4 regions of the Cobetia sp. MM1IDA2H-1 genome follow, and region 1 is predicted to be linked to each of the others. Evidence: predicted binding sites of a transcription regulator. Region 1 holds the regulator's gene; each other region holds the start of a gene.
What was found. The regulator FNR, encoded in region 1, switches genes on or off when oxygen is low (the NO sensors DNR and NnrR bind a similar motif). The targets are predictions, from matches to a motif close to TTGATNTANATCAA.
Positions count from the first base shown of each region.

Region 2: BOH68_RS05390 (OmpW/AlkL family protein) is a predicted target of FNR. The motif match lies at 2,020-2,033, and genes of this name have one in related genera.
Region 3: clpB (ATP-dependent chaperone ClpB) is a predicted target of FNR. The motif match lies at 2,568-2,581, and genes of this name have one in related genera.
Region 4: adhP (alcohol dehydrogenase AdhP) is a predicted target of FNR. The motif match lies at 1,654-1,667, and genes of this name have one in related genera.

Region 1 covers NZ_CM133225.1:313,977-318,430, forward strand. Annotated here, with positions in the region: gene BOH68_RS01430 (fatty acid cis/trans isomerase) at 1-764, shown strand, start outside; gene fnr (fumarate/nitrate reduction transcriptional regulator Fnr) at 863-1,612, opposite strand; gene BOH68_RS01440 (hypothetical protein) at 1,969-2,247, opposite strand; gene BOH68_RS01445 (cbb3-type cytochrome c oxidase subunit II) at 2,244-2,903, opposite strand; gene BOH68_RS01450 (cbb3-type cytochrome c oxidase subunit I) at 2,900-4,300, opposite strand.
Region 2 covers NZ_CM133225.1:1,253,758-1,258,211, forward strand. Annotated here, with positions in the region: gene BOH68_RS05385 (DMT family transporter) at 154-1,116, shown strand; gene BOH68_RS05390 (OmpW/AlkL family protein) at 1,198-1,902, opposite strand; gene BOH68_RS05395 (OmpW/AlkL family protein) at 2,181-2,774, opposite strand; gene BOH68_RS05400 (lipopolysaccharide kinase InaA family protein) at 3,139-4,002, opposite strand.
Region 3 covers NZ_CM133225.1:3,911,417-3,915,870, reverse strand. Annotated here, with positions in the region: gene BOH68_RS16405 (outer membrane protein assembly factor BamD) at 1-519, opposite strand, end outside; gene rluD (23S rRNA pseudouridine(1911/1915/1917) synthase RluD) at 626-1,579, shown strand; gene pgeF (peptidoglycan editing factor PgeF) at 1,619-2,398, shown strand; gene clpB (ATP-dependent chaperone ClpB) at 2,726-4,454, shown strand, end outside.
Region 4 covers NZ_CM133225.1:557,415-561,868, forward strand. Annotated here, with positions in the region: gene exaC (acetaldehyde dehydrogenase ExaC) at 33-1,553, shown strand; gene adhP (alcohol dehydrogenase AdhP) at 1,824-2,852, shown strand; gene BOH68_RS02435 (pyridoxamine 5'-phosphate oxidase family protein) at 3,040-3,531, opposite strand; gene BOH68_RS02440 (CreA family protein) at 3,708-4,199, opposite strand; gene BOH68_RS02445 (DOPA 4,5-dioxygenase family protein) at 4,273-4,454, opposite strand, start outside.

The DNA of each region.
Region 1 (4,454 bases):
GCCACCAGCTGACCACGCGCCTGTACATGGACTTCCTGCGCATGGAAGGCGAGAACAACCTGCTGGCGCTTCTGCCTGCCGGCGAGCGTCAGGCAGTGCATGACAGCTGGTATCAGGATGTGGATTCTGGGCTGGAAAAGCTGCTGTTCAAGAAGCCGCCCCAGTTTGATGCCCCGAGCGATATCGTCTGGACACCGGGAGAGCTTTCCTCACCGGAGAAGGCGCGCATTGGTCTGATGCGCCGCCTGCGCGAGCGCCTGGCGCCGGAACTTGTCCACGAGCGTAGCCTGGAGACGCTGGAGGATGATGCCGTGCGCCGCGAATTGAAGGCCTTGAGCGAGGTGAGTGGTCTGGCGGCCAGCCTGCTGCCGGAAGTCACCATCATTGCGCTGGAACGGGAGGGAAGCGAGCACCCACAGTTGTTCAGCGTGCTGCGCAACTCGGCTCATGCCAACATCACCAGTCTGTTCGACGAGGAAGCCAATCGGCGTCCTGAGCGCGATACGCTGGATGTGCTGCGCGGCGTGGCCGGGGATTATCCGAATGCCTTCTGGCATCTGACACCCGAGTCGCTGCAGGGATTGGCACGGCGGGTCGCTGTGCTCAAGGATGAGGCGGACTATCGACAGCTGATGGCCGATATCGGAGTGCGGCGCACCGATCCACGCTTCTGGCAGTTCTCGGACAGCGTGCTGCGTGCCAATTATTCGGATCGTCCCGTCGAGGCCGGGTTGCTGGATTACAACCGTCTGCAGAATCGCTGAGCGTCTCCGAGCCGCCTGGCGCTGTCTGGAACACACGAAGGCCCGCCACATGAGGATGTGGCGGGCCTTCGTGGTGAGAGAGATGGCATCACGGGCGTTCAGCGACCGCCCTGACACTCTCCTTCTGCCAGCTCGATCAGGCCATCCAGGTGCAGGATATGGACCTCGCGGGCCTGGATATCCACCAGCCCCTGAGCCTGGAAACGCGTCAGGATACGGCTGATGGTTTCCACGGCCAGTCCCAGGTAATTGCCGATGTCGGCGCGGGACATGGAAAGACGGAAACTGTATGGCGAATAGCCGCGGCGACGGAAGCGCTGAGAGAGGTTGACCAGGAAGCTGGCCAGGCGCTCATCTGCCGTCTTGCGCGACAGCAGCATCATCATCCGACGATCCTCATGCAGCTCCTTGCTCAGGCTCTTGAACAGCTGGGTGCGCAGTTCCGGCAGTTGGGCGGAAAGCGCATCGAGGCGATCGAAGGGAATCTCGCACACGGTCGTGGTCTCGAGTGCCACGGCGCTACCGGGGTAGGCATTGCTGTCGATGGCATCCAGTCCAGCCAGCTCGCTGGGCAGGAAGAAACCGGTGAGCTGCTCCGTGCCACTGTTCTCGGTGTTGATCTGTTTCAGGCTGCCCGAGCGCACCGTGAAGACGCAGTCGAAGGGCTCGCCCTGGGTGAAGAGAACCTCGCCCTTTCTGAGCGGCGCGCGGCGCCGAATGATGGAGTCGAACTGGTCGATGGCTTCCATGTTCAGTGCCAGCGGCAGACACAGTGAGCTGAGCGAGCAGGTCTGACAGCGTGCTTCATGCGCACGCAATCGATGGGATGCCGTTGTCTGGGCCGTCATGGTGACTCTCCTGGGGCATTACGCCGAAACTCGTGGGGAGCGGGTTTCGGGTGGGGGTGTCCGGGTGCGACACCTGGTACAGGGCGATTCCATGGTCCTGTACGGAGAGGCAGCATCCTCATGGACTGAGTCGCTGCTGCCTGTCGGTGCTGTCCGTCAATGATACCTGTCAGGCGCACTTCCCAGAACGGGTTCCCGTCCTGTGGGGCGGGATGTGAAGTGCTCCGTGAATCGCGCGCATTATATTAGATAATTCTGATTGTGTCGTGATGTCCTGCATGACTCTAGACGCAGAACCTCCCGAAGGGGCAGGTTGCGACGCCCTGCCTCATCCGACTCGGGAGAGCCAGGTGACATCATCCACTCAAGGACATGACGATCTGCCCCATGCTGACCAGCAGTGTGAGCAGAAACAGCAGACCCCAGACCAGCGGCAGCGGCCTGTCCGGCTGAGGGGTGCCGTCAATGCGGTGTTCGTCGCCTGGCCCATCTCCCTGCAGGTCATCATCGGGTGAGGTGCTGCGCGAGCGAAGCCCGACAAGCAACAGCGTGCAGAAGGCCAGGCTGCCCAGCGTGAGCATGCTGATCCATGCCTGCCAGAACAGTGGCAGATCGACGTTTGCCAGCAGGTTCATGGTGCAGCTCCTGTCGTCAGTGTCAGTGTGGCGAGTGTCTCCCCTGTCGGGTCGGGTGCTGTCGCGGATGAGTGCCGAAGGGGATCCGTCTGTTGAAGATAGGCCAGCAGAGCGGTCGCCTCGGCCTTGCCGCGTACCCGGGCGGGCGCCGCGAGGATCTCGTCGTCTCGGTAGGGCACGCCAAGCGCCTGCAGGGCCCGCATTCGCTCGGCGACACCCTCGCCGCTCAGGGCGTGCTCGAACAGCCAGGGGTAGGCCGGCATGCTGGAATCCGCCACCTTGTGGCGCGGCGAGTACAGGTGCAGGCGTTGCCAGGCCTCATCATGTTCCGCCGGGAGGCGGCTCAGGTCAGGGCCTTGACGAGCGTTGCCCCACAGGGCCGGTCGCTCCATGAGGTGGCGGGAGGCGGCGTCCCGGCTTGCATGGCGTGCCTGGTCTCCCGGCAGATCCCGCACCATTCGGGTATGGCATTGCTGGCAGCCTTCCCGCAGGTAAAGGCGCTGTCCCTCCAGCGCCAGCGCATCCAGCGGTGTCACTTCTTGCCTTGCCTCCTGAAACCCTAGAGGCAGCAACTGGGCCAGCGCGCCGACACTTGCCGCCATCACGCAGAGCGCGGCCATCAGGCCCGGATGCCGTTCGAGCAGTACGTGTCTCATGCCGGTGTCCTCCCCCGAGCATGTGAATGCCCGATGTGGTGACGAGCGTGCTGGGTAGAGGGGCGCGTGATGGGTCGGCGGGAGGCGCGCAGGAGATACGCTGCCATCAGCAGCAGGCCGAGTGCCCAGCAACTCAGCCCCGCCAGCGTCATCAGCATCGGCGGGCGAGCCACCGCCAGGACGTCGGCGAGGGAGTGCAGCGGTTGTCCCTCTGCGTCTACGGCATGCCACAGGCTGCCCTGCAGCAGGGTGGTGGTCCAGCTGGCAGCGATGCAGAGCAACGTGCCGGCGATGGCCAGCCAGGCGTGGGTCATGATCAGCGCCGAGGGTGCTTCAGGCAGCCGCAGACGGTAGAGCATGAGCACGCTGACCAGACCGATGACGCCCAGTGTGCCGGCCGGCGAGAGGCTGCCGGCGGCGCTGAAGGTCATGTCGTTGAGCGGGGCGATGGACAGTGCCACATGCTCCATCACGCTGATGGCCAGAAAGAGCAGGGCCGCGCCGAGCAGGCAGGTCTGAGGATGATGGCGCAGGGAGGGCCAGTCCGCCTTGAGGGTCAGCAGGCCGTTGAGAGGAATGGCCAGTCCCGGCGCCAGCAGCAGGAGCCCCATCGCCATTCCCAGCGCCTGGCTCCACTGGGGCAGGGCGCTGGCATGCAGCAGCGCCGCGCCGCTCCAGGGCAGCAGCAATACCAGCAGCCAGAAGCTGATGATGGCCAGACGGTGAGAGTGAAGGGGCTGGCGGGTCAGTCCCGAGAGTGCCTGATACGCCATGGCAATGAAGCCCAGTGCCAGCATGCCGCCGGGCAGCATTCCCTTCTGCCAGCTCTGCAGCAGCGCGTCCAGACTGCCTGAGAACATGGGTAACGATGTCAGCGGGCCCAGGGGCACCGCCAGTGACAGCAGGGTATGCTGCATCAGTATCATCACCAGACAGCCAATGAAGCACCAGCCAGCCACGGGCAGGCGCGCTGTCGGTCCTGCCTTCCAGTTGACATGGAAGAGCCACGCGACCGCGATCCACACTGCCAGCATCAACAGGTTGAGTGGCCAAGGATATTCGGATTGGCCATGCCCCGACGCGAAGCCCGCGGCAATCGATATGCTGCCAAGCACGAGAATCGTCTGCCAGGCCTGCAGCGTGAACCGCTGGAGACGCCGCTGGCCTGGCCGAGCTTGCGTGTCATGATTGACCAGTGAATACAGGCTGGCAATCAATGCCGAGCCGCCGAGGCCGAAGAGCAGCAGATGCTGTTGCACAATGGCGAGACGGCCATGGCTCAGCCAGGCGATGGGCGGGGCCAGGGTTGGCCACAACTGCACGGCGGTCAGCCATGCCGCCAGCAATAGACTGACGGCGCCTGAAAGAATGGCCGTCGTGCCAAATTGGCGAATCACCTCGTGAGAGGCGCCTGCTCCATCAGGTGCTGTGCCCATGTCATGACCTCATCATGCAGTGAACAGCGATGTGCTCTCCTGAAGAGAGCACGACTCACGAGACGATTCAGCATTCATTTCAGCTACCAGGGAGGACACTGAGTGTCTCTTGTCA
Region 2 (4,454 bases), 940 kb from region 1:
GTATCCCCTGAAAAAGCCATTCTCTGTATCTTGTATCCCCTGGTGCCTTCGCGGCAAGCTCATGTCACATCACGCCGGCGATGCATGACGCGCTCGGTGTGAGCGCTCCTCGGGACAGTGAGGTCCCGCCTCTCGTGCTCTGGAGTCAATCTGATGTGGATGCCGCTGACCTTCGTCTTCCTGTTCGCCACCGGGTTCATCGCCGCACGTTTCGGCACCCTGGATGCTGAGCCTTTCACGCTGCTGCTGGTGCGCAGCCTGCTGGTACTGCCGGTGCTGGGGCTGATCCTGTGGATACGCCGCAAGCCGCGCCAGTGGGGGCAGCGCCATGACAAGCTGGCTCAGATGGGCATCGGCATGCTGTTGCACGGCGCCTATCTGGGTGGCGTGTTCGCGGCGGTCAAGGCCGGGCTGCCCGCGGGGCTGACGGCCTTGCTGGTCAGCCTGCACCCTCTGGTGACGGCTGCGCTGTCACTGCCGCTGTTCGGTATCCGTCTGGGCGCCAGGCAGTGGCTGGGGCTGGGGTGTGGCGCGATTGGCGTCAGTCTGGTGCTGGGGGCGGGCATGCTTCAGGGGGCAGGCGCCGCAAGCGCTACGCTCGAGTGGCCGATGATCGGCCTGCTGTGGTGTCTGGTGGCGCTCATCGGCGTGTCCAGCTCGACGCTGTGGCAGAAGCGTGTCGGTGGTCGGATGGGGCTGGTGGAGGGGCTGGTATTCCAGTATCTGGGAGCGGGCTGTGTCTTCCTCATCGCAGCCAGCAGCGTAGGTAGCTTCGCCTTCGACCCGACGTCTCGTCTGCTGCTGACCCTCGCCTGGCTGGTGATCGCCATCTCGGTGGGTGCCATCTGGTTGCTGATGCTGATGCTCGAACGTGGCGAGGCCCACCAGGTCGCACGTACCTTCTTCCTGGTGCCACCGTGTGCCGCGCTGATGGCCTGGTGGCTGTTCGATGAGCAGTGGACCGCCTTGATGGTGGTGGGAGCGGCGCTGGTCGTGCTGGGACTGGTGCTGGATCGCCCCCGTCCGGGCAAGGTAGCCAGGGCGCCGGCTGACGACACGTCGCCGTCAGCGCCCGAGACGTCGGCACCGAGCAGCGGGCAGGCCGCCTCGCGCTGATTCGCCCTGAAAGCACAACGCCCCGCCGGCCCGTGATGGGCTGGCGGGGCGTTGTCGTCTGTGGCCAGTCAGATGCGCGACTCAGAAGCGATAGCTGATACCGGCCATGGTCACGATCGGGTCGATCTCGACCTTGTCGTTGACGCTGCCCGCCACGGTGACATCGGAATCGATATCCAGATACCAGGCAGCGACGTTGGCCGCCCAATGCTCATTGATGACCAGGTCGACACCGATCTGTGCGGCCGCGCCCCAGCTGTCATCCATCTCGAGCTTGGTGCCGTCATCGAGGGTTTCATCGGAGAAGTGGGTGTAATTGACGCCTGCACCGATGTACGGCTGGATGCGGGAGTCGCGTCCACCGAGGGGGTAGTACTGCAGTGTCAGGGTCGGTGGCAGATGATCGACGGAGCCGGCCTTCTGGCCATTTAGCGAGATGTCATGCTCGAAATTCTGCGCGGCCAGCAGCTCGATCCCCAGGGTATCGGTGAAGCGATACCCCAGAGTGAAGGCGAAGGCGCTGTCATCATCGACGTCCACGTCGGCACCGATGGCATCGATGCGACCGTTGTCGCTCTTAGGCGAGACCTTGGCGACACCCACGCGAGTCCAGAACTGGCCGGCACCATAATCGAGGTTCTCGAGGCCTGAGTCAGTCGACGAGAACGGCGCAGCGACAGCCGACGTGGCAGTCAGCGTGAGTGCGGCCGTGATCGCCGCCATGCGCAGCGGGCGTGAAGAGGACCGGCAGAAGGAGAAGGGCAAGAAGGACTGTGCGGCTGACATGTTCGCTCCCGAAGTGACAGGGGGTGAGAAAGGAGATGTCAGTCTAGGAGCTCATGTCGACGAAAAATTGATCCATGACAAGGGTTTGCCGTCATGTCCGACAAGGGTCCGTCACACTTGATTCAAATCAAGTTCCGTCTGTCTCGCCGACTGTCCGCGCATGCAAGAACGCCGCAGGCCCTGAGGCCTGCGGCGTTCTTGTGCGTCGTCAATGAGGCAAGGGGATCACCCCTGATGCGTCATGGCTCGGCGCGGCTCGTCAGTGCGTGTTTCAGCACTTAGAAGCGGTAGGTGACACCGGCACCGACGGTGACCGGGTCCAGCTCGGTGTCGTTCACGTCCTGGCCGTTGATCTTGGTGTCGGCCTTGACGTCAGCGTAACGAGCGAAGCCATTGACGGCCCAGGATTCGTTGATGTTGAGGTCAACACCCAGCTCGGCAGCAGCACCGTAGCTGTCGTCGATGTCCATGCTCTGGCCACCGGCAGACTCACCGGAGAAGTGGGTGTAGTTCAGGCCGACGCCAGCGTAAGGCTGAACGCGAGCTTCGGTACCGCCCAGCGGGTAGTACTGCAGCATCAGATTGATCGGCATCTGATCGAAGCCACCGTCGCTGTTTTTCCAGTCGGTGCTGAATGCTTCAGTGGACTGCAGGGCAACTGCCAGGTTGTCGTGGAACATGTAGCCCACGGAGCCGGCGAAACCGGATTCATCCTTGGCGATCAGGCCATTGCCGTTGTTGCTCTTGCCGTCGACCTTGGCAACGCCGCCGCGCAGGAAGATGTCGCCCTTGCCGTAGGCCAGTGCAGATTGTGCACCCATTGCCATGGTGCCGGCGATGACGGTAGCAGTCAGGATCTTGATGGTTTTCATGTGATGTTCTCCTTGAAGCTTGTGGCCTCGGGGGCTTCCTGTCGGCGGTGCCTGGCGAACTCGGGGGATGTACCGAGTGTGGCAAGGCTGCCTTGTTCAGGGGACGAGATGAACTATAAAAAACACTGTTCTTTTTGGCAAGCATTTTTTTAGAACAATGTTTGAAAACATATTTGACGTCTTGTTAGCGGATGTTACCGATTATTTCAGAAAAGGTGCATGTCTCGAGGATGAGACTGGAGGTGGCGCAGGACAGCGACAGGGCCGTTCATTTTCACGACAGATTCATGAGACGTTGGTCGTAGGCGGCTCGTGAGGTGAGCGCATGCTACGCAATGCGTGATGCGCCCACCAGTGTGGGAATTCAGCGACGCTTGCGCTGGGCACGTGCTTCAAGCTCGTTGAGCCATCGACTGACCTCGTCACTCTGCGCGGGACAGTCGAGGTAGACGGCCAGAAACTCTCGCCACTCCGCTGCCTGCCAGGCCTTGAGGCGGCGCCACAACACGTAGAGGTCGCGCTGGCACTCGTGACGGCGCAGCACGAAGCGTCGGGTCTTCTCCAGGTCGATGATGACGGCATCCATCTGTTCCTGCATGGCGCTGGTACCGTCGGCGGCGGGCTGTGGGCGGCTGAGGAACAGATGCTTGGGGAACAGGCAGCCGTGCATCATGCCGGCCTGATGAATCTGTCGCACGAGACGTGCGCTGGCAGTGATGACTTGCGTGCGTCGGGTATCGTCCAGCGCCGGCCAGCGTGCATGCCAGTGGTCCAGATCATCGCGGCCGTCGAGATCGAAGGTGATCAGGATGGCGCGCCATTCCTTGCCGGTGCGGCGCTCGCCATACCAGCCGGCATCCACCGAAGGAATGCCCAGCGCGTGATAGTGGCGGATGGCACGCCACTCGCGCGAGAAGGTCGGCTCGCCCAGTGGGCGTGACAGGCTGCGGCCCAGATGGTTGGTCTGGCGCTTGAGGTAGAGGCGATGTGTCTGGCCCTGCTCGTCCTCGAGAGTGAGCAGCGAGACCGTCGAGATGCCTCCGCGCTCACGGTTAGGGGCATCAACGTCCTGGGCGGCCACGTGCCACAGGGCCTCGAACCGGTTCAGGCCGTGGTAATCCAGCAGATTCCCCAGGGGGGGGTCACAGTAGTCGGCATGGCCACGGGGCGCCGTGGCACGTGGGCCCCGAGAGGCGCTGGACAGGGAGTGACGGGAAAAGGAGGTCATGGCAAGTTCACGAGCGAAAGAGGGGAGGTGAGTCACGGGCAATCCCTGCCGCAGGACCCAGCGATGGATCGCCCTATGATAGTTAGCCTGCTGGTGAAGTGATAGTCGCTGATCGGCAACTCCTGTGTCTGCGCATTCAACACGCGTCGCAGGATTGTCCGAGCCGTGCATGGCTGCTGTCGTGCAGGCCCGTGCTCTGTGGCGTGTGGTGGAAGGTCGCAGGTGTCGCGCAGGTGCGCAGGAAGAGCGTTGAGAGGCCGCTGGCGGTCCACTGCGCGCCAGCCCAGCAATGATGCGGGCCATGGACGTTTCCGCTGTCAGCTCATGGGCTTGCGATCCCCGCAGGCGGCGCTTGCCGGAGTGCGGCTGCGACAACCTGTCATCTGGAGCCTGTCGCGAGAGGGCAGAGAATGTCCGACCAAGGTCTTGGTACCACGGTGCCATTGCCTGTG
Region 3 (4,454 bases), 580 kb from region 1:
CGCGAGTACGTTGCGCAGATAGATGATGCGCTGACGCGAATCTGCCGCGTAGGTGCTGTTGGGGAAGCGGCGCACCAGTTCGCCGAAGTCGACGTAGGCGTCCCGCGTCGCACCGAGATCCCGCTTGGAGATGTCGATCAGGTCCAGCGATTCCAGGCTGAAGCGCCCTGCACTATAGGCTGCCAGTCCACGCATGTAGTAGGCATAATCGACCTGCGGGTGGTCCGGGTGCAGCCGAATGAAGCGGCTGGCCGCCGCGCGTGCGGCTTCCCAGTTGTCCACCTGGTAGTAGGCGTAGATCAGCTCCAGCTGCGACTGTTCGGCATAGCTGCCGAACGGGAAGCGAGTATCCAGTGCTTCAAGTTGCTGCACGGCGGAGTTGAAGCGGCTGGTATCCAGGGAAACCTGAGCCTGACGGTACAGCTCCTGCTCCTGAAGATCCGGTGCCGGCTCGTTGGACGCACAGCCGACCAGCAAGGTGCTGGCCAGGGCGAAGGCAGTCAAGGGAAGGGCGCGCATCGGTTTCCTCATCTCGGGCAATCCATGGCGGGCATGCTAGAATCCGCCGATCCGCACTCACTATAAAGCAAAGGCCCTTTCCTGCGAAACGGCCTCAGAGAGCAATATGGCAGACACCATCAACCGCGAAGAGCGGATCCCGGAGGCGATGATTGGCATGCGCCTTGATCAGGCCTGCGCCGAGATCTTCTCCGACTATTCCCGCGAGCGCCTCAAGCACTGGATCAAGACCGGTGCCTTGACCCTCGACGGTGCCGCTGTCAAACCCCGCGAGAAGGTCTATGGCGGTGAACGTCTGGCCCTGACCGCCGAGCTTGAAGAAGAAGTCAGTCATGGCCCCGAGGACATCGAGCTCGAGATCGTCTTCGAGGATGACGACGTGCTGGTCATCAACAAGGAGCACGGCATGGTCGTGCACCCGGGGGCCGGCAATCCGGATGGCACGCTGCTCAATGCCATCCTGCACCATTGTCCGGGCAATGCCATGCTGCCGCGTGCCGGGATCGTGCATCGTCTCGACAAGGACACCAGTGGCCTGATGGTGGTCGCCAAGTCGCTGACCGCCCAGGCGGACCTGGTCGAGCAGCTGCAGGCGCGTACCGTGTCTCGCGAGTACGATGCCGTCGTGACCGGTGTGCTGACGGCGGGCGGTACCGTGGATGCGCCCATCGGGCGTCACCCCAAGGATCGCAAGCGTCAGGCCGTGACCCATAGCGGCAAGATGGCGATCACGCATTTTCGCGTGGTGGAGCGCTTCCGGGGCCATACCCATATCCGCTGCAAGCTGGAAACCGGGCGTACCCACCAGATCCGTGTGCACATGGCGCACCAGCGCTATCCACTGATCGGGGACCCGGTCTACGGAGGCCGTCTGAAGCTTCCGCCGGGGGCCAGTGACCCGCTCAAGGAGCTGCTGCGTCAGTTCCCGCGTCAGGCGCTGCATGCCCGTCGCCTCGCCTTCATCCACCCGATCACGGGCAAGGAAGTCGAATTCCGCGCCGAGATGCCGGGTGACATGCTGGTCTTGATCGACTATCTCAAGGAAGACATCGCCCGCTGAGGGGCTCGGTTCGCGTATCCCATCGCGCCAGGAGAGGTTATGCACGACGACAGTCTACGCCCGACCCTGATTCTGCCGGACTGGCCAGCACCCAGTCCGGTGCAGGCCTTCGTGACCACGCGTGAGAGTGGCCCGAGTCAGGGGCCATACGCTGGCTTCAATCCGGCGCGGCATGTCGGGGATGATCCGGCGATGGTCGCGCGGGTGCGTGATCTGCTCGCGGCGGAGGTCGATGATGGTCGTCCACTGGCGTGGCTGGATCAGGTGCATGGGACTCAGGTGGTGGATGCCTTTGACGTCTGTCACGCCGATGAGCGCCATGAGGCGGTGCCACCACGTGCTGACGCCTGCATCAGTACCGGTACGGGGCAGGCCTGCGTGGTGATGACGGCGGACTGCCTGCCGGTGCTGTTCTGTGATCGTCAGGGGACGCGGGTCGGGGTGGCGCATGCGGGCTGGCGTGGCCTGGTGGAAGGTGTGCTGGAAGCCACTGTCGCTCGTCTTGGAGATGACCCGGGCGAGCTGATGGCCTGGCTGGGCCCGGCGATCTCCAATGCCCAGTTCGAGGTCGGCCCCGAGGTGCGTGACGCCTTTATCGCGGATCTCCCCGAGGCCGACGACGCCTTCGAATCCAGCCCCTATCGGCTGGGCCACTACATGGGCGACCTCTACAAGCTGGCTCGCCTGCGGCTGGAGCGTGCGGGGGTCGGCCATGTCAGTGGCGGTCACTTCTGTACCGCCTCGGAATCGCGCTTCTACTCCCATCGCCGTGATGATGGCGTGACGGGGCGAATGGCCACGGTGATCTGGCTGCGCTGATAGCATGAAGTGGAGACCTGGCCGCCGCGATGCACCGACGCTCGGCAAGCCGAAAGACGAAAGCGCCCCGTTGACCTGATCACTCAGGTTGGCGGGGCGCTTTTCCGTGTCGAGCGGAAGCCCCTGGCGACATCTTCAGGCGCTGAGGGCCAACCTGCTGCAGGGGAACCTGATCTGGATCATGCTTCGCGGACAACATGCTGCGTTGCCGCAAATCACGCCTTGAAAGCGACCCCCCAGCCCCCCATCTCTAGGGTTAGATACGAAATGTTACAGGCGAAGCTCCTGAGAAGAGGAGTACCGCCATGACTCTCAGGAGAAGGCACCATGCGCATCGACAAACTCACCAGCAAGCTGCAGAACGCGCTTGCGGATGCCCAGTCGCTCGCCGTCGGGCGAGGCCACAATGAAATCCATCCCCAGCACCTGCTGCTGGCCCTGCTGGAGGACCGCGATGGCGGTCTCAAGGCGTTGGTCAACAAGGCGGGCGGTGATGCCACCAGCTTGATGAGCGGGCTCAAGCGTCAACTGGATGACCTGCCCACCGTGTCCCAGTTCGACGGCAATGTCGCGCCTTCCCAGGCGCTCGGCAAGCTTCTGAATCTGGCCGACCGCGAAGCCCAGAAACGCGGCGATCAATACATCGCTTCCGAGCTCGCGTTGCTGGCCGCGCTGGAGCTGGGCGGTGATCTCGGCAAGTTGTTCACCTCCTCGGGCATCAAGAAGCCCGCCCTGACCTCCGCCATCGATGCACTGCGCGGTGGCGAGGCGGTGGGAGATGCCGACGCCGAGAACAATCGAGAGGCACTCAACAAGTACACGATGGACCTCACCCAGCGTGCGCGCGACGGCAAGCTCGATCCGGTGATCGGGCGTGACGAGGAGATTCGTCGCACGATTCAGGTCCTTCAGCGTCGCACCAAGAACAACCCGGTGTTGATCGGTGAGCCCGGTGTCGGCAAGACCGCCATCGTCGAGGGGCTGGCCAGCCGTATCGTCAATGGCGAGGTGCCGGAAGGCCTCAAGAACAAGCGTGTGCTGTCTCTCGACATGGGCTCGCTGCTGGCGGGGGCCAAGTTCCGCGGTGAGTTCGAGGAGCGCCTCAAGTCCGTCCTCAAGGAGCTGTCGCAGGAAGAAGGCCAGGTCATCCTGTTCATCGATGAGCTGCACACCATGGTCGGCGCGGGCAAGGCCGAGGGCGCGATGGATGCCGGCAACATGCTCAAGCCGGCGCTGGCGCGTGGCGAGCTGCACTGTGTCGGTGCCACCACGCTTGACGAGTATCGCCAGTACATCGAGAAGGATGCCGCGCTGGAGCGTCGTTTCCAGAAGGTGCAGGTGGATCAGCCCAGCGAGGAGGACACCATCGCCATCCTGCGTGGCTTGAAGGAACGCTACGAGGTGCACCATGGGGTGGATATCACTGACAGTGCGATCATTGCGGCCGCGCGCCTCTCATCGCGCTACATCACGGACCGTCAGCTGCCGGACAAGGCGATCGACCTGATCGATGAAGCCGCGTCACGCATCCGCATGGAGCTGGACTCCAAGCCGGAGGAGATGGACCGTCTCGACCGCCGTCTGATCCAGCTCAAGATGGAGCGTGAAGCCCTCAAGAAGGAGACCGACGAAGCGGCACTCAAGCGTCTCGGCGCGCTTGAGGACCAGATCGCGGAGCTGGAACGCGAATACGCCGATCTCGATGAGGTCTGGAAGGCCGAGAAGGCCAGTATCCAGGGGGCAGCGCAGTTCAAGGCCGAACTGGAACAGGCGCGCATCGATCTGGAACAGGCGCGGCGTGCCGGCGACCTCAGCCGCATGTCGGAACTGCAGTACGGCGTGATTCCGGGGCTCGAGAAGCAGATCAGCGAAGCCGGCGAAGGCGAGGCGGATACCTCCGCCCACGTGCTGCTGCGCTCCAATGTCACCGAGGAGGAGATTGCCGAGGTCGTCTCGCGCTGGACCGGCATTCCGGTCTCCAAGATGCTCGAAGGCGAGCGCGACAAGCTGCTGCGCATGGAAGAGGCGCTGCACGAGAAGGTGATCGGTCAGGACG
Region 4 (4,454 bases), 240 kb from region 1:
CCACTCGTGAATCCGACCCACAGGAGTTCGCCATGATCTACGCCTCCCCGGGCAGCGCCGACGCGCTGGTCACGTTCAAGGACACCTACGGCAATTACATCGGCGGGCGTTTCGTCGAGCCGGTCAAGGGGGAATATTTCGACAATGTCAGCCCGGTGACGGGCGAGGTGTTCTGCCGTATCCCGCGCTCGAGTGCGGAAGATATCGATCTCGCGCTGGACGCCGCCCACAAGGCAGCTCCCGCCTGGGGCAAGACCTCGGTGCAGGAGCGCTCCAACATCCTGCTCAGGATCGCGGATCGCATCGAGCAGAATCTCGAGATGCTGGCGGTCGCCGAGACCTGGGACAACGGCAAGGCGGTGCGCGAGACGCTGAACGCTGATATCCCGCTGGCAGCGGATCATTTCCGCTACTTCGCCGGTTGCCTGCGCTCCCAGGAGGGCACCGCGGCGGACATCGATGCCAATACCGTCTCCTATCACTTCCACGAGCCGCTGGGGGTGGTGGGGCAGATCATCCCGTGGAACTTCCCGATCCTGATGGCGGCCTGGAAGCTGGGCCCGGCGCTGGCGGCGGGCAACTGCGTGGTGCTCAAGCCGGCGGAACAGACCCCGGCCTCGATCCTGGTGCTGGCGGAGCTGATCAATGACCTGCTGCCGGCAGGGGTGCTCAACATCGTCAACGGCTACGGCGCCGAGGCCGGACAGGCACTGGCGACCAGCAAGCGCATCGCCAAGATCGCCTTCACCGGTTCCACCCCCGTGGGCTCGCACATCCTCAAGTGCGCCGCGGAGACCATCATTCCCTCCACGGTGGAGCTGGGCGGCAAGTCCCCCAACATCTACTTTGCCGACATCATGAATGCCGAGCCCGAGTTCATCGACAAGGCCGCCGAAGGGCTGGTGCTGGCGTTCTTCAATCAGGGCGAGGTGTGCACCTGCCCGTCACGCGCCCTGATCCAGGAAAGCATCTACGACGACTTCATGGCCCGGGTGATGGAGCGCGTGAAGACCATCAAGCGCGGCAATCCGCTGGATACCGACGTGCAGGTCGGCGCCCAGGCCTCCCGCGAGCAGTTCGACAAGATCATGTCCTACATGGACATTGCCCGCGAGGAAGGTGCCGAGGTGCTCACCGGCGGCAGCAGCGAGCAGCTGGAGAACGAGCTGGCCAATGGCTATTACATCCAGCCGACCCTGCTCAAGGGCAACAACGCCATGCGTGTCTTCCAGGAGGAGATCTTCGGGCCGGTGGTCGCCGTCACCACCTTCCATGACGAGGCCGAGGCGCTGGCCATCGCCAATGACACCGAATTCGGTCTCGGCGCCGGTGTCTGGAGTCGCGACATGAATGTCGCCTTCCGCATGGGCCGCGGTATCCAGGCCGGTCGCGTGTGGACCAACTGCTACCACCAGTATCCCGCCCATGCCGCCTTCGGTGGCTACAAGAAATCCGGTGTCGGTCGCGAGACCCACAAGATGGCACTGGAACACTACCAGCAGACCAAGAACCTGCTGGTCAGCTACGACATCAATCCACTCGGCTTCTTCTAGGCCTGACCGTCAGCGCCACCGAGGCTAGTGGCGCTGAATCCACCTCCCGCGATGCCTCCTCGAGGAATTCCTCTCGATGCCCGCGCCAGATCCGACTTGCTTGATCTGGCGCAGGGCAGGGAGCACCGCGTCTGGTTTCAATGAAGAGGCAGGTCCGGGGCGTGCGCGAACACTGGCCCTCGCTCACGACCGGACGGGATCGCACTCTCCGCCTGATCTCTGGCTCGCCTTTCCAAGGTTCGTCTTTCGACAATGAATGAGGAGTCCATCATGGATAACAGCATGAAAGCCGCCGTGGTACGTGAATTCGGTGCACCGCTGGTGATCGAGGAAGTCGCGGTACCGCGACCGGGGCGTGGCGAGATTCTGGTCGAGGTCGCCGCCTCCGGGGTCTGTCACACCGACCTGCACGCCGCGCATGGCGACTGGCCGGTGAAGCCCAACCCACCGTTCATCCCGGGACATGAGGGAGTGGGGACCATCGCGGCGGTGGGCGAGGGTGTGACCCACGTCAAGGAAGGCGACCGGGTCGGGGTGCCCTGGCTCTACTCGGCCTGTGGCCATTGCGAGCATTGTCTGGGCGGTTGGGAGACGCTGTGCGAGAGCCAGCAGAACACCGGCTATTCGGTGAATGGCGGCTTTGCCCAGTACACGCTGGCGGATGCCGGCTACGTGGGGCGTCTGCCGGACAGCGTGGGCTTCGTGGAGATCGCGCCGGTGCTGTGTGCCGGGGTCACGGTCTACAAGGGGCTCAAGATGACCGACACTCGCCCCGGTCAGTGGGTGGTGATCTCGGGGATCGGCGGGTTGGGTCACATGGCGGTGCAGTACGCCCGCGCCATGGGCCTGAACGTGGCGGCGGTGGATGTCGATGATGCCAAGCTGGATCTGGCCCGCCGTCTGGGGGCCACCGTGACCGTGAATGCCATGAAGGAAGATCCGGCAGCCGTCATCAAGCGCGAGATCGGCGGCGCGCACGGCGCACTGGTGACGGCGGTGTCGCCCAAGGCCTTCGATCAGGCCCAGAACATGCTGCGCCGTGGCGGTACCCTGGTGCTCAACGGCCTGCCGCCGGGTGACTTCCCGCTGCCGATCTTCTCCACGGTGCTCAACGGCATCACGGTGCGTGGCTCCATCGTCGGTACGCGTCAGGACCTGCAGGAGGCGCTGGACTTCGCCGCGGAAGGCAAGGTCGCGGCCACCGTTCAGACCGGCAGGCTCGAGGACATCAATGACATCTTCGGGCGCATGATCGACGGCAAGATCGAGGGGCGCATCGTGCTCGACATGAAGTCTTGAGGCGTTCAGTGTCCTGAACTTGAATCCTCTCCACCGACGACAGGTCTGCAGGATTCGGCAGGCGGCAGGAGACCAGACACGACAACGCCAGCCCCGGGGCTGGCGTTGTCGTGTCTGGCATGGCCGTGTGCGTCAACTCTCACGCGGGCACTTCAAGGAGCTCTCCATGACGAGCTCGGGCTTCTGCTCATACCGTGCCGAATTTCTCGTTCTCGCCCATGTCCGGGGTGTGGTCCTTGTCGAGGTTGGCGCGCGCAATCTCATAGAGTTGATACGCCTTGCTCTCCTTGGCCTTCCAGTGCTCACCGGATTGCACATTGACCTCCAGCAGAGTGACATCGGGGTCATCCTTGCCTTCCGGGAACCAGGCGGCCACGAACGGATTCCAGAACTTGTCGATCAGGCCCTGATCGCGGTGCAGATTGGCATGACCGCTCAGCGACACATAGACGCCATCATCCTGATCGGAAAAGCTCAGGCAGACCTCGCTGTCCTTCTTTGCTTCAAACACCTTCTCGGCACTGGCTCGCGTGAAGAACCACAGGGTGCCGTCGTAGTCATCCTGCACCAGGTGCATCGGGCGGGCATGTGGCATGCCGTCACCCTGCGTCACCAACATGCCGACCTTCACATCCTTGATCAGCTTCCAGATCTTCTGCTTGTGCTCCGGGCTCGACATCGTGTGTCACTCCTTTGCCTCATGCGAATGAAAATCCGGCTGGCTAGCCGTTGAACAAGACCTTGGAGCGACACCCCACAACTTCAAGGGATGATGGTGAAGCTTTCGCTTGATGAGTCAGCACTTGATGAATCAGCGCTTGATCAATCGGGGCTTGATTCAGGCGCCCGGGCGGCTCACTGCGCTGCCGGTGCCTGCCAGGCCTCGCTGCCCCATAGCGGCACGCTGCTCAGCGCATGCTTGAAGCTGCCGCTGGTTTCCTTGGTGCTGTAGGCGATGTAGAGCAGGCTCTGGGAGTCACGGTCCAGAATACGGCGGATCTTGAGGCTCTTGAGCAGCACGCTCTTGGACTTGCGATAGACCTCCTCGCCACTCTTGGAGGTGTCGATGTCGGCGAGCATCGCCGGGGTGATCGGGCCGGTCTGGCGGCAGGCGATGCTCATGTCGGAGGGGTCGGAGAAATCGAGATTCGCCTCGATGTTGCTCAGGTGACAGGTCACGCCCGGCACCTTGGGGTCGATCAGGCTCTCGATCTTGATGTCCTTGGTGGTGAACAGGCCCAGCGAGACATCCCCGACCTCATTGTCGTCACAGCCGGCCAGCAGCAGGCCAGAGGCGATCACGCCCAGCAGGGCGGCACGAGGGGATAGGCGGCGCAGTCGAGTCATGGGGTCATCCTTGAGTCAGTGGGTAAGGCGAAGTCGGCAAGGCGATGATAGCGTGTCGGGCGACGTCCGGGCCTCACTCATCGCCGAAGACGTGCAGATTCAGCGGGTGGGAGCTGCCCAGCCACATCACGCCCTGGGTGTGATCGAAGAGATCATCACCGGTGCCGGCATGCACTAAGATGTCCAGCGTGCCGCGATTGAGCGCCAGCCACGGGATGATGCGCCCGAAGTCTTCGGGAGCGAAGGACAGCTGAC